Linked DNA regions of Desulfurobacterium sp. TC5-1. The protein of the gene in region 1 binds, or shares a complex with, the protein of each later gene. Links are inferred from orthologs where the notes say so. Each region holds a gene or a part of one and is shown in the gene's direction. Other genes may lie near its edges.

Evidence for each region.
Region 2: the proteins of accB (region 1) and accD are in contact, whole or in part, in a solved structure (PDB 8UXZ), measured with the Escherichia coli proteins. The link is inferred for Desulfurobacterium sp. TC5-1 from one-to-one orthologs.

The regions. Positions count from the first base shown.
Region 1 is NZ_ATXC01000001.1:878,914-886,206, forward strand. What follows is about bases 1-2,976. They hold accB (acetyl-CoA carboxylase biotin carboxyl carrier protein), read left to right. Parts: upstream 1-1,248; coding sequence 1,249-1,704; downstream 1,705-2,976. Other genes in these bases: gltB (glutamate synthase large subunit), read left to right, coding at 1-593; efp (elongation factor P), read left to right, coding at 665-1,234; accC (acetyl-CoA carboxylase biotin carboxylase subunit), read left to right, coding at 1,718-2,976. Also shown: more of accC, read left to right, coding at 2,977-3,070; H153_RS09305 (RNA chaperone Hfq), read left to right, coding at 3,197-3,700; H153_RS0104515 (RNA chaperone Hfq), read left to right, coding at 3,706-4,197; H153_RS09310 (C-GCAxxG-C-C family protein), read right to left, coding at 4,226-4,936; H153_RS0104525 (ABC transporter permease), read right to left, coding at 5,135-6,193; H153_RS0104530 (ABC transporter permease), read right to left, coding at 6,190-7,173; H153_RS0104535 (dihydrofolate reductase family protein), read right to left, coding at 7,209-7,293. UniProt on the Escherichia coli protein: This protein is a component of the acetyl coenzyme A carboxylase complex; first, biotin carboxylase catalyzes the carboxylation of the carrier protein and then the transcarboxylase transfers the carboxyl group to form malonyl-CoA.
Region 2 is NZ_ATXC01000001.1:1,271,962-1,279,028, reverse strand. What follows is about bases 4,318-7,067. They hold accD (acetyl-CoA carboxylase, carboxyltransferase subunit beta), read left to right. Parts: upstream 4,318-5,140; coding sequence 5,141-5,995; downstream 5,996-7,067. Other genes in these bases: H153_RS0106665 (Mur ligase family protein), read left to right, coding at 5,996-7,067; H153_RS0106675 (metalloregulator ArsR/SmtB family transcription factor), read left to right, coding at 4,826-5,137; cysQ (3'(2'),5'-bisphosphate nucleotidase CysQ), read left to right, coding at 4,318-4,647. In the rest of the region: nrdD (anaerobic ribonucleoside-triphosphate reductase), read left to right, coding at 1-709; nrdD (anaerobic ribonucleoside-triphosphate reductase), read left to right, coding at 713-1,246; trpB (tryptophan synthase subunit beta), read left to right, coding at 1,362-2,567; H153_RS0106685 (bifunctional diguanylate cyclase/phosphodiesterase), read left to right, coding at 2,564-3,811; more of cysQ, read left to right, coding at 3,823-4,317.

The DNA.
Region 1 (7,293 bases):
GAGCGTTCTTATCAACAGGCATAACGCTCTTTCTCAAAGGTGTAGCCAACGACTATGCAGGAAAGGGACTTGGAGGAGGCCTCATCGTAATAACATTTCCGGAAAACTTTAAAGGGAATCCTTCAAAAAATGTAATTGCAGGCAACACGTTGCTTTATGGTGCTACGGGTGGAGCGTTGTTTGCCGCCGGCAGAGTAGGTGAACGATTTGCCGTTAGAAACAGCGGTGCAGTTGCCGTCGTTGAAGGAGCAGGGCAACACGCCTGCGAATATATGGTAAGAGGTGTTGTTGCCGTACTTGGCGAAGTTGGAATGAACTTCGGAGCAGGAATGACAGGCGGCGTTGCCTATGTTCTTGATGAAGAGATAGAGAAAAAGATAAATGAAAACTACGTAACGGTAAAAGAATTATCAAGAAAAGATGCAGACTTTCTAAAAGTGCTACTTAATAAACACTACAGATTTACAAAGAGCGAAAGAGCCGCCGAAATCCTTGAAAATAACTTTATGTTTGAACGCATCAGGAAAATTGTTCCCATAGGGGCGAAGGAAGTTGAGCTTGTAACAATAGGAACAACAGGACTGCCGGATTAACAAATTGTTATAATTTCAAATGGCGTATAGTATAATAGCGCAAACTTTCAGGCTGAAACAGGAGGTTAAAAGTGGCATCCATAGACGTAAACCAGATATCAAAAGGTATGAAGCTGGAAATAAATGGCGACCCTTACGAAATAGTTGACTACCAGCACGTTAAACCAGGAAAAGGGCAGGCTTTTGCAAGAATAAAGCTAAAAAATCTCAGAACGGGGAACGTGGTTGAGAAAACTTACAAGGTTGGTGAAAAGCTTGAAGTAGCTGACTTTGAAGAGAAGGAAATGGAATACCTGTACAACGATGGAACATTCTACTATTTTATGGATACAAGAACATATGAGCAGATTCCGGTACCGGCAGAAAACTTAGGTGAAAAAGCAAAATTCCTTAAGGAAAATGATACCGTCCAGGTTCAATTCTACAAAGGAGAACCCCTATCTGTAAAACTTCCCAAAACGGTAATCCTCCAGGTTACAGAAACAGAACCAGGATTTAAAGGAGATACGGTAAATAACGTTCTCAAACCTGCTACTCTTGAAACAGGCGCAGTTGTTCAGGTTCCAACGTTCATAAACGTTGGAGAGTACGTGAAGATTGACACCGAAACAGGTAAGTACCTTGAGAGAGTTAACAAGTAATTTCGGAGGCTATTGTGATAGAAAAAATTGAAAATCTTTTAAAATCTCTTGAAAACAGCAGCATAGAAGAAGTTGAAATAGAGCTTGAAGGTCTCAAGGTAAAAGCCCGCTATTGCCGTCAAAAGACTTCTCCACCTGTAACGGTTGAAAGAGTTGTAGAAACAACAGTAGCATCGGCGCCAGCGGAACCCGCAAAGCCAGTAGCTGAAACACCGGAACCAGCAGAAAACATTCACATTGTTCGCTCACCAATTGTTGGAACATTCTATAGAGCACCTTCTCCAGGTGCCGAACCGTTTGTAAAAGAAGGGGATTTTGTTGAAAAGGGACAGACCCTTTGCATAATCGAAGCTCTAAAAGTTATGAACGAAATAGAATCCGACATATCAGGAAGAGTAGTAAAGATACTTGTAGAAAACGGACAACCTGTTGAATTTGACCAACCGCTCTTCTACATAGAGAAAGTGTAAACCGGAGTAGTCTATGTTTAAAAAAATCCTGATAGCAAATAGAGGTGAAATAGCCGTTAGAATAATAAGAACCTGCCGCGAGCTTGGAATAAAAACGGTAGCTGTCTATTCAACCGCTGATAAAGACTCTCTACCTGTATTCCTTGCTGATGAAGCCATCTGTATAGGAAGTGAACGCCCTGCGGCAAGCTACCTTAATATTCCAGCCATCATATCGGCAGCCGAAGTTTCAGGTGCTGACGCCATTCATCCAGGCTACGGTTTCCTGTCTGAAAACCCCGGATTTGCAGAGGTGTGCAGAGCCTGCGGCGTTGAATTTATAGGACCATCTTCTGAAACGATGATAACGATGGGAGACAAAGCACAGGCAAGAGCAATAGCCCGGAAAGCTGGAATTCCAGTAGTTCCCGGCAGTGAAGCGACAAAGGACCCTGCAAAGATTCTTGAATTTGCAAAAAAGATAGGGTTTCCCGTTCTCATTAAAGCTGCCCACGGTGGTGGCGGCAGAGGTATGCGCGTCGTAGAATCAGAAGAAGGTGCAGAAGAAATAATCAGAACGGCAATGGCAGAAGCAGAAGCTGCTTTTGGCAACGGAGAAGTTTACGTAGAAAAGCTAATTTTACACCCAAGACACATAGAAATACAGATCATAGCAGACAGGCATGGAAATATAACTGTTTTCGGTGAAAGAGAATGTTCCCTTCAAAGGAGACATCAAAAGGTGCTTGAAGAATCCCCTTCACCTTTTGTAGATGAAACTTTAAGGAAGAAACTTTATGAAGCTGCAAGAAAACTTGCGTTAGCAATTAAATATGAAGGTGCAGGAACCGTAGAATTTTTAGTTGATAAAGATAAAAACTTTTACTTTATAGAAATGAATACAAGAATTCAGGTCGAACATCCAGTATCTGAAATGGTAACAGGAAAAGACCTTATAGCTCTTCAAATAAAAGCTGCTGAAGGCGAAAAACTTGAAATGGCAGATCCAAAATTAAACGGTCACGCAATTGAATTCAGGATCAATGCCGAAGATTACAAGAGGAATTTCAGACCATCTCCAGGAAAAATAGAGAAACTGCTTTTACCTGGAGGATTTGGTGTAAGGGTCGATACACACGTTTATGAAGGCTATTCAATACCGCCTTACTACGATTCTCTCATAGCCAAGCTAATCGTTCACGGTGAAACAAGAGAAGAAACAATAATTCGTGGAAAGAGAGCTCTATCAGAATTTTTTATAGAAGGAAATCTTAAAACGACCATCCCGTTTCACCTTAAGCTGGTGGAAGATGAAGATTTCGTTAAAGGAAACCTTGACACAAAGATATTAGAAGATAAAATTTTAGGTAGGATAGTTTCTAATTAAGTAAGTAAGAAATATAAGTTATTTGTAATCATTTCAGAAGGGTATTTAGTTGGATAGTGTGCTACATGGCCGTTTTTATCTTCTTTTTTTCTATTTTTTAAATCCAAATACTATTCAGGAGGTGTAATGTCCGCCGCTGCCAAACATGAAATGGTAAAAAACTGGATTCGACAGTACTTGAAAGAATTCGGCGAATATAACGGAACATTCGAGGAGCTTGCCAACTTAACAAAAACAAGTGCCTATCTTGTTAAAAAAGCCATAAATGAACTTGAAGAAGAAGATTTCTTAACGGCAGAATCCAAAAGAGGCAAGGGTTTAACACTCAAGCTGAATGAAAAAGAGCCTATAAAGGAGACAATTTCCGAAACGGCAGAGAAAATTGCCGAAGAAGAAAAAGAAACAAAAGAAACAGGAGAAACAAAAACAGAAAAGAAAAAGAGAAAAACGTCCCTTCAGGACGAAGTGCTTTCATCTCTCCTTGGAAAAGACATAACTGTCTTTCTGATAAGCGGAACAAGGTTAGAAGGCCAGCTTCTTGACTTTGATAACTTCACCCTCTCTATGACGGCACCAAAAGGCAGATCATTAGTTTACAAACACGCAATAGCAACGATAATATACGGATGAACAGGATGAGAAGACACAAAACTCTTGAAGAACTGCAACTTGAGCTCATAGAAATGCTTGAAGAAAAAGGTGAATTCAGAGGCTCTGTTTCAGAATTTATGAAGCTGTTAGATGTAAAGCAGGAGGTGGTAATTCCTCTCCTGAACAGCTTAAAGGCCTCCGGTGACATAAACTACGAGGTTAATGGTGAAGATATCATAATCAGACCTGCCTCTTTTGCAACCGTACCGCAAATACTTACAGAAGAGCAAGAAAAAGAGATAAACGAAAAACTCAAAGAAGGATACAGGTTAGTTGCATCGTCACTCCTTGGAGGCGTTCAGAGTAGAACACTGAGGAATCTCATTAATAAAAGGGTTATTGTATTCTTTAGAAACGGCTCAAAAGTTGAAGGTAAACTCAAAGGATTTGATAGGTATGTCCTCAGAATCAACTCATTCATGGGGAAAATGTTAGTCTATAAGCACGCCATAACAACAATAATATATAAGCCGTAGAGGCTCAAAACCTCTACGGCCAACTTAATTATCTGCTACCTACCTTCATATTGTGGCAGGTCATACAATCCATCTTTGTCTTGTAAATACCAGGAGCACTCACGGGTTTAAAGGTTCCATTATGGTAAGCGTTAAGAAGTTCTACGGTCTTTTTCGCAACATCGGCGGTTAGCCTTGCACACCTTTCAGACCTTGCCTTGCTGTCATAGGCAAAACCTGTCTTCTCTATCCACTTCATAACGGAAACGTGACAGAGAGGTGATGTTGCAATACTTGCCGCAAAAGCCCCTTTATATTTGGCAGGATGCTTCGGATAATAGATTGGAAGCGGTGTTTCTTCATACCATCTGTAAAGAGCGTCAATCACCTTCTTCCAGCCTTTACAAGAGATAGAGATAATGGCGGCAGCACCGTTTAAAGTACCACAAATGGTTCCCCAGCCGTTTATACCACCTTTCCCGTATTCAAATAGTTCTCCCGGAATACCAAGATAAGGACCACCTACGCTCTCTTTAAGCGTATCAAGAATTGATGCAAAAACACCATAGGCGCAGTGGCCTTTTAAATAATATCTGTAGGCTTTCTCAGCTATCATATCAGGATCTATAGGCTTATAAGGATAAGGTGGTTCCATCTTTTTAGAACCTGCAACTGCGGCAGCGCCTGAAAGGCCGCCAACAACAAGACCGGCAGTTCCAATAAGGCTTTTTACGATGAATTCTCTTCTTTTGTTACCCATAATTCCCTCCCTTATTTTATCTTATTTTCTTTTATTATAGTACTTTTTACCGCAGAAAGAATAACCGCTCGGTTTAATATTTTTAAAATTGCTCCATTAACTACTGCAAAAGATTATTTAATAGAAACGATAATTAAGTAAACCGGCGAAAAAGAAAATAAATTTAATATTTTAAATTCCGCAATAATTTTATTTTTTTCACTTTTGAAGCTTTACGTCAAAATAATCCCTCAATCCATCACCCAAAAGGTTAAAGGCAACTATAACCAGAAATATCGCAACCCCGGGAGCAAGGAGCCAGGGAAAAGTGGTAAGCTTAGTAACGTTTTGAGCTTCGGCAAGCATATTTCCCCAGGAAGGATAGGGTTCCTGAACACCAAGACCTATCAAACTCAATGCAGACTCCCCGAGAATGTATCCTGGAATAGATAGAGTTGCAGCAACAACAATATAAGAAAGAGTATTTGGAATTACGTGTTTCCTCACAATGTAAAAACTGCTTCCTCCCATCACCTTAGCCGCCTTCACAAAATCGTTTTCCCTTATAGAGAGAGCCATACCTCTAACAACACGGGCAAGCCCCGTCCAGCCAAGGAGCGAAAGAATAGCCACAATAATGAAAAAGACAGCAATACTCGGCATATCAACGGGAAACATGGAACGCAGTGCAAGTAAAAGATAAAAAGAAGGAAAAACCATCAAAAGTTCAACTATCCTCATCGTGACAGTATCAACTATACCGCCGTAATAACCAGCTATTGAACCTATTACAAGTCCAAGAGAAAAAGAGATGGCAACACCTATTAAACCTATGGTCAAGGAAATCCTCGTTCCGTAAATGAGCCTTGAAAAAATATCTCTACCGACACGGTCAGTTCCTAAAAGGAAAATCTTTCCAGGTGCCTTTACCCCAAATAGATGAAGATCTGTCTTTATAAAACCAAATATGTAGTGAGGTTCCCCTCTGACGAAAAATTCAACAGGATAGGTCTCGTTCCAGCAGGTAGTATAGACTTTAAAAACGGGATCTACTAATTTATGACCATAGACAAAGGGTCTTAAATGAAAATGACCTTCTCTGTCAAAAAAGTGAATAGGTGTTGGAGGCTGGTAAGGATTGTGTCTAAACTGAATATCGTAGGGATACGGCGCAATAAAATCTGCAAAAATGGCAATGAAATAGAGAAAAATGAGAAAAACAAAGGCAACAAAACCCGGTTTATGCTTTCTATAAAGTCCTTCTAAAAACTTCCTCACCTTCTACCCTCTACTTCCCTTTCCCGTATCCTCGGATCGTTAAGTGCAAGTAAAACATCAGCAATAAGATTTCCCACAACGAGCATTATGCCTCCTATGTAGAGCGCCCCCATAACTACAAAAAGATCCTGAGACATAACCGCTTCAAACATCAATCTTCCCATTCCCGGCCATGCGGTGATTATCTCAATCAGGGCAGCACCTGAAAGGAGGCCTGCTATGTCAAAACCTATCAGCGTTATAAACGGATTCATTGCATTTTTTAGAACGTGTTTAAAGAGAATAACTCTGTATGGAAGACCCTTCGCAACGGCAAGTTTAACATAATCTTTCTCAAGTTCATCAATCACGGTTCCCCTCACCAAACGAACAAGACCCGAAATACTACCGACAACCATTGCCGTAAGGGGAATCACCATATGCTTCAATCTATCAAGTATCTTTCCTGCTAAACTGAGCTTATCGTAATTTTGAGAAACAACACCGCCAATAGGAAGAAGCCCTGTCTTAGCAGCGAAAAACATTAGAAGAAACGCAACAAAGAAACTTGGAATTGAGAGTCCTACAAGAGAAATCGAAGTTATAATTCTGTCCAAAATTTTGTTCCTGTAAAAAGCAGCAATTATTCCAAGGGGTACAGCAAGCATCCAGGTAACAAAAAAGGCCGTAACTGTAAGAGACAGGGTGTTACCAATTCTACCGGCAATGAGAGAAATAACAGGTCTGTGGTACGCAAAAGAGTACCCAAGATTAAAGTGAATGGCGTTCCACAGCCAGAAGAAGTACTGTTTAATAACAGGCTGATCAAGACCGTAGCTTTTTCTAAGAGCCTCAATAGTCTCTTTTGAAATGGAAGGATTCATCTTCAAAGAGGTTAAAAAATCACCAGGGGCAAGTTTAATAATGAGAAAAGAAACAAAAGTCATTCCAAGGATAAGAGGTATCAGGTGAAGAAGCCTCTTTAAAATGTATTTAACCATCCTTAAACCTTAAGAAGGGGCAAAAGCCCCGAAAGTTACTTTCTAACGTATTCTGTTACTACCTGATTGCCACACTGAAAGACTCTCTTAATTTCATACTTTTTAACAAGCTCAAGCTTT
Region 2 (7,067 bases), 390 kb from region 1 along the record:
TATGAAAGATTCCATCTACAAGAAGAAAAATCCTTACATAAAGCCCTTTGATGAGGGTATGATTTACAGTAACTGTTGCCGTATGCTGTTTGATATTTCACAGGTTGAAGCGGTAACAGGTTCCAACCCATTCCATTCCGGTTCAGGTGTCGGCGGTATAGGTGTTTATGCCATTAATATGAACAGGTTACTCTTCCTTGCAAAGCAGGATTTTGACTTTTTAACGGCCATGATAGATTACGTGATGGATATCGGTGCAAAGGCTCTTCAAAGGAAGAGAGCATGGCTTAAAAAACACTGGAACGATCTATATCCATATCTTTCTTTCTATCAAAAGGATGATAAGTCTCTCTTCAACATCTTTTCCGTTGTTGGTGTACATGAAGGCATGGTTAATGCCGGTTTTGAAGGCGGTTTATTTAACGATGAAGCAAAGGAGTATGCGCACAGGATAGCTCAGTATCTCTACAAGAAGCTTCACGAGTTTATGGAGAAAGATCAGGTTCTCTACTCTCTTGAGTATGCGCCGTCTGAAAACGCAGCGTGCAGAATGGCTGAAAAGGATATCGCTTTTGCAAATGCCATTGCTCAGGTACTTTCAGGAGAGAGGGAAAAGGAGATTTCAGTGGATCCGGAACTTAATAGATTTATAGATAGGGCGCTTGAGAAGTTTGGAGAGCGCATATTTGATATACCGGTTGGGAGGTAAGAGATGGAGAAAGTTCAGAAAATTACACCGAAGATATGTGTAAATGGTGATCCTGCAAATAAAAGGGTGTTCTTAACGTCGGGATTTCAGGCACCGTTTCAGGAAGGGGATTTGCTCAAGCAGATAGATGTGAATTCACACTTTCAGAGTTACGCTACCGGCGGAAGTATATTTCACCTTTTCACAGCAGAGGAGATGACACCGGAAGAGCAGGAAAAACTCATATTCAACATAATTGACAATTTTCCCATTCAGTACCTTACAAAGACACCATTTTTAACAACCTGCAATACCTGTGGTCATAAGATGGTTGGTAGAAAGACGGTCTGCGAAAGGTGCGGTTCTGAAGATGTTACCCTTTGGTCAAGACCTATTGGTTACTTTAGACCAGTAATGAGAGGCAAGATTTCAAAGGATTACAAAGAGGCGAACTATCTTTTCTGGTTGAACGGAAGGGTTGAAGACTTTGCCACAAGAAAAGAGGTAAGAAAAGAGGATGTTGAACACATCCTTGAAGAGTTAAGCTCAATGCTTTAACTGATTTTAATATCGGTACATTTAAAGCCCCTCTTTAAAGAGGGGCTTTTTTATTAGGAAATTTTTCGGATATCTTTTATACTTTACATTGTAAATTTTTCTGGAGGAGTGTAGCGTGTACAAATTTCCTGATAAATTTGGAAGGTTTGGCATATTTGGAGGAAAGTTTGTCCCTGAAACGTTAATGGCGGCACTTTCTGAACTTGAAGAGAGCTACTACTACTATAAGAATGATAAGGCGTTTCAGGAAGAGTTTAATGCGCTTTTAAAAGATTACGTTGGAAGGCCTACACCTCTTCAATTTGCGAGAGGTTTGTCTGAGTACATCGGTGGCGGTGTCAGGATATACCTTAAAAGGGAGGACTTAAACCACACCGGAGCTCATAAGATAAACAATGCTCTTGGACAGGCTCTTCTTGCGAAAAAGATGGGAAAAAAGAGGATTATCGCTGAAACCGGCGCCGGTCAGCACGGTGTTGCAACGGCAACGGCCTGTGCATTTTTAGGGCTTGAATGTGTTGTTTATATGGGTGAAGAGGATGTTCACCGTCAGGCACTGAATGTGTTCAGGATGGAACTTTTAGGCGCGAAAGTTGAGGTTGTTAAGTCAGGAAGCAGAACACTGAAGGATGCAGTAAATGAGGCGATTCGCGATTGGGTTACAAACGTTAGAACAACCCACTACATAATAGGTTCCGTTGTAGGTCCACATCCTTATCCGGAAATGGTTAGAGATTTTCAGGCTGTTATCGGAAGGGAAGCGAAGGAACAGATACTTGAAAAAGAGGGAAGGCTCCCAGATATGATTGTTGCCTGTGTTGGCGGTGGGAGTAATGCTATGGGAATCTTCTATCCGTTTGTTGAGGATGAAGAGGTTGAACTCATAGGTGTTGAGGCAGGTGGCTACGGCCTTGATACCGGCAAGCATGCAGCCAGCATATGCAGAGGTTCTCTTGGCGTTCTTCACGGTGCCAAATCCTACCTTCTTCAGACCGAAGATGGACAGGTTTTACCGACACATTCTGTATCTGCGGGTCTTGACTATCCGGGTGTTGGCCCTGAACACGCTCTGCTTCACCATATTGGCCGTGCAAAATACGATGCGGTTACGGATGAGGAGGCGATAAGGGCGTTTCAAATTCTTTCAAAAACAGAGGGTATTATTCCGGCACTTGAGAGTTCTCATGCTGTGGCATGGCTTATTAAAAATAGATCAAAATTGAAAAATAAAGTTGTTATAATGAATCTATCGGGCCGTGGTGATAAAGATGTAAACCAGATAGGAGAAATACTTTCGGAAAGGGAAGATTTGAAGTTATGACCCATGAATTTAAAAGTGGTTCCTCTTTGGCTATTCTTGATAGGACGGAGTTTTTAGAGAAGGTAGCATCTCTTAAAGACGATAACCTTGCTCTTTTCATCATTGATGTTGATGACTTTAAATTGGTCAATTTTTCATACGGTTACCGTATGGGAGATGCAGTAATTTCTGCCGTTGCTAAAAAGGTCTGTTCGGTTGTTACCCGGTACTGTTCTTCTTTCATTATTGGTAAGGTTGGTTCAAACAGTTTTGCCATTCTTGTTAGAGGTCTTGATCCGGTGCTCGGGTTTCGCAGAATAGAGGAGATATACAACAAGCATTTTGAGAGATTGAACTTTAAAATAGGAAGGGACTTTTTCTCTCTGACCACAAGTTGCGGTGTTGCGTTTTACACAAGAGATCAGGGGAATGTGTGTGATCTCTTTAAAAAGGCCGAGGAGGCACTTTACAGTGCAAAGAGGAGGGGAAAAAACTGTATTGTTTTTATAGATAACGAATCGAGCAATTTTGATAAGATGCAGGAAATACGTCTTAAGCTTGTTGAGGCTATAGAAAAGCGGACAGTGATTCCTTACTTTCAACCTATAGTGAGTCTCAGAACAGGGAGAATTTACGGTTATGAGGTTTTAGCCAGAATATTTCACGGTGACGAAGTTTTAAAAGGAGATTATATTATTGATATTGCAAACACGTTTAATCTAATTCCTGAAATAGATAAGATCATTTTTGAAAAGGCCTCTGTTTATCTTGATAATAGTTATAAGCTTTTCTTCAATCTTTCTATGAAATACTTTTTTAAGGAACTCAATAATATATGGAGGGTTGTGAAAGATAGGAATCTAAACTCTTCCAATATTGTCATTGAGATTACGGAGTCGCAGAAAGTTATGGGGATGAACGTTGCTCAGAGTATCTTTCAGATTTTTAGAGATATGAATGCAAAGATAGCTATTGACGATTTTGGTTCAGGTTACTCCTCATACAGTTACCTTAAAAAGTTTCCTGCAGACATTCTTAAGATAGACGGAGAATTCGTTAAAGGAGCGAAGAGAGATATAAGGGACCTGACGATTATGAAATCGATAGTTGAGGTTGCCAAGCCTTTTAGACTGAGGGTTTTAGCTGAGTTTATAGAGGACGAAGAGGATTACACACTTATGAGAGAAATCGGTGTTGGTCTTGGTCAGGGATGGTTCATAGGTAAACCGCAGCCTGAACCGTATGATGTAAAAATAGATATATAGAGGATAGAATTATGAAAGATTTACTCTTTACAGCAATAACGACAGCTTTAAAAAGCGGTGAAGCTATTCTTTCTGTCTATGAGAGAGATTTTGAGGTGGAAGAAAAGGCGGACAAATCACCTCTTACAGAAGCAGATAGGCTTTCTCACAGGATAATAGTTTCCCATCTTCCTGATTATCCTATACTTTCGGAAGAAGGAAAAACAGTTCCTTATGAAAAGAGGAGCAGGTGGAAGCGCTTCTGGCTTATAGATCCGCTTGATGGAACCAAAGAGTTTATTAAGAGGAATGGTGAATTTACGGTTAATATAGCTCTTATTGAGAATGGAAGGCCAATTTTAGGGGTTGTTTATGCACCTGTTGTAAAAACGCTTTACTATGGAGCGGAAAAGATAGGAGCTTTCAAGGTTGAAAATGGCAAATTTTCTTTTTTAGAAGAGATAACTTCTCCTGAAAGGTTCTGGAACGAAATAGAAAAGGTAGCGGTAAGGCTTCCTGTAGAGAGTAAGAGAGAGGAAGTGGTTGTTGTTGCTTCCCGTTCCCATAGAAATCCTGAAACAGAGGCTTTTATAAAAGAGATGGAAGAGAGGTTTGGCAAGATAAGAACGGTTTCTAAAGGAAGTTCTTTAAAGCTCTGTCTTGTGGCAGAGGGGGAAGCTGATGTTTATCCAAGGCTTGCACCTACAATGGAGTGGGACACCGGGGCTGGCCAGGCAGTTGTTGAAGCGGCAGGCGGACGGGTTGTTAATTATGAAACAGGTAAACCATTAATTTACAATAAAAGAGATTTATTGAACCCGCACTTTGTTGTTTTTAGAAAAGATTTTATTTTATGAATGGCTTAAAAAGTGGTTTTTGATTTTTGGAGAGAGATGGTTTTTTAAATTCTCGATACAAAATAGATAGAATTTCATTTTTTAGCATATAAGACATTGACAACACCAGACAAGATTTCTATAATTTAAAATAGTGCACCTAAAATTAATATTTTGTTATTCTTTTCAGGAGGTTTATATGGCTAAGACAGGTTCTAAAATGCTTGACGACAGGAGACTTGAAGAAGGAGCGGAATGTCTGAAAGCGCTGGCTTCTCCGGTAAGATTAAAGATTCTTTTTAAGTTAAAAGAAAAACCGATGTGTGTAACAGACCTTGAGAAAGAATTGGGAATTTCTCAGTCTTCTCTTTCGCAGCATCTCAGGACACTTCGCTATAAAGGGATAGTTGACAAAAAGAGAGAGGGGAATAAAGTTTATTACACCATTTCTTCAGACGCTTTTATTCAGCTTTTAAATACACTGCCTGACATCATTTGCTTTAAGGGATAAAGTATGTTTAGAAAGTTGTTTAAAAAAGGAATAGATACCGGGGAAACAAAAGCTTCAGCGGTTCCTTCCGGTTTATGGATAAAGTGTAACGAGTGTAAAAGCCTTCTGTTCAGAGGTGAGCTTGAAAAGAATTTAATGGTGTGTCCAAAGTGTGGCTTCCATTTTCCGATGGAAGCAAGAGAAAGACTCTTTTCCCTTTTTGATAAAGGGGAGTATGAGGAACTTGATACAGAGCTTGAGCCAAAAGATATTTTAGGGTTTAGTGACCGTAAACCGTACACTGAAAGACTTGCTTCTGCTCAGAGAAAAACGGGTTTAAAAGATGCTGTTGTGAATGCTAAAGGAAAAATTGGCGAAATAGATGCGTATGTTACCTGTTTTGATTTTAAGTTTATGGGTGGAAGTATGGGCTCGGTGGTCGGCGAGAAGATTACAAGAAACATAGAAAGGGCTGCAGAGGAAGGGATACCTTTCATCTGTATCTCTTCTTCAGGAGGAGCAAGGATGCAGGAGGGAATTATCTCCCTTATGCAGATGGCCAAAACATCAGCAGCCCTTGCTCGTCTTGAGGAAAGGGGGGTTCCTTACATCTCTGTTCTTACCCATCCTACGATGGGTGGTGTTTCTGCAAGCTTTGCCTTTTTAGGGGATGTGATTATTGCAGAGCCTGGGGCTCTTATAGGTTTCGCCGGCCCCCGGGTCATTGAACAAACGATAAGACAGAAACTTCCAAAAGGTTTTCAAAAGGCAGAGTTTCTCCTTGAACACGGATTGATAGACATGGTTGTTCCAAGGGAAGATTTAAAGGATACGATAGTCCATTTTCTTAAACTGTTTACAGAGAAGGTAGTTGCTTAGGTGACTGATTTTGAGACCTATTTTGCCAGTAAAGAGTTTGTCTGGAAAATCGGGCTTGACAGGATAAAGGGTGCTTTAAGCACCCTTTCTTTTTCTCTGCCTCCATCCGTTATTGTTGCCGGTACCAACGGCAAAGGTTCCACTTCCACTTGTATTGCTTCTATTTTGAAGGAGCACGGAAAAAAGGTGGGTCTTTTTACATCTCCACACATCTTAAGGTTCAACGAGAGATTTCGCTTGGATCTCAGACAGGTTGATACAGAGACTTTGAATAGGGCGTTTAGAGAAATTTTGCCTGTTGTTGAAAAATTCTCTCTGACTTACTTTGAGGCTGCTTTTTTGCTTGCTGTTTTTCTTTTTAAAGATTGTGATTTTGTCGTTTACGAGGTTGGACTTGGCGGAAGGCTTGATGCTACAAACGCCATTTCTCACGATTTAGCGGTTATCACCCACATTGATTTTGACCATAAAGATTACCTTGGTGATACGATAGAGAAGATAGCTGTTGAGAAGTTGCACGTTGTAAAGGATAGGATTCCTGTTGTTATTTCCGATAATCTGCCGGTTGTTTTCAGGCTTGCAGAAAAGTTTACGGATAGGATTATCGCTTATGGCAGGGATTTTTCCACTTTAGATGTTAATGTTTCTCTTTCAGGAACAGAGGCTTTTTACAGGGATGAGGATTCGGCATTTCGCTTTTTAGTTCCTCTTTACGGGTTTCATCAGGCTGTAAACAGTGCTACGGCCGTTTCAGCTGCAAAGATTATTTTAAAAGAAGTTCTTGGCGAAGAGTTTTCAGTTTCAAAAGCTGTGAAGGGATTGTCCAGCGTGAAGCTTCCGGGAAGATTTCAGATTGTAAGGGAAAAACCTCTTTTAATAGTGGATGTTGCCCATAATCCTGATGCCGTAAAGAAGTTTGTTGAAACTTTGAAGCTTCTCGAGCTAAAAGTGGATGTTCTTTATTCTGGTTTAAGGGATAAAGACGTGAAAAGGGTTATGTCAATTCTTGAAGGCTATACAAAATCGCGAGGAAGACAATTATTTGTTACAGAAATAGATAATGAAAGGGCAC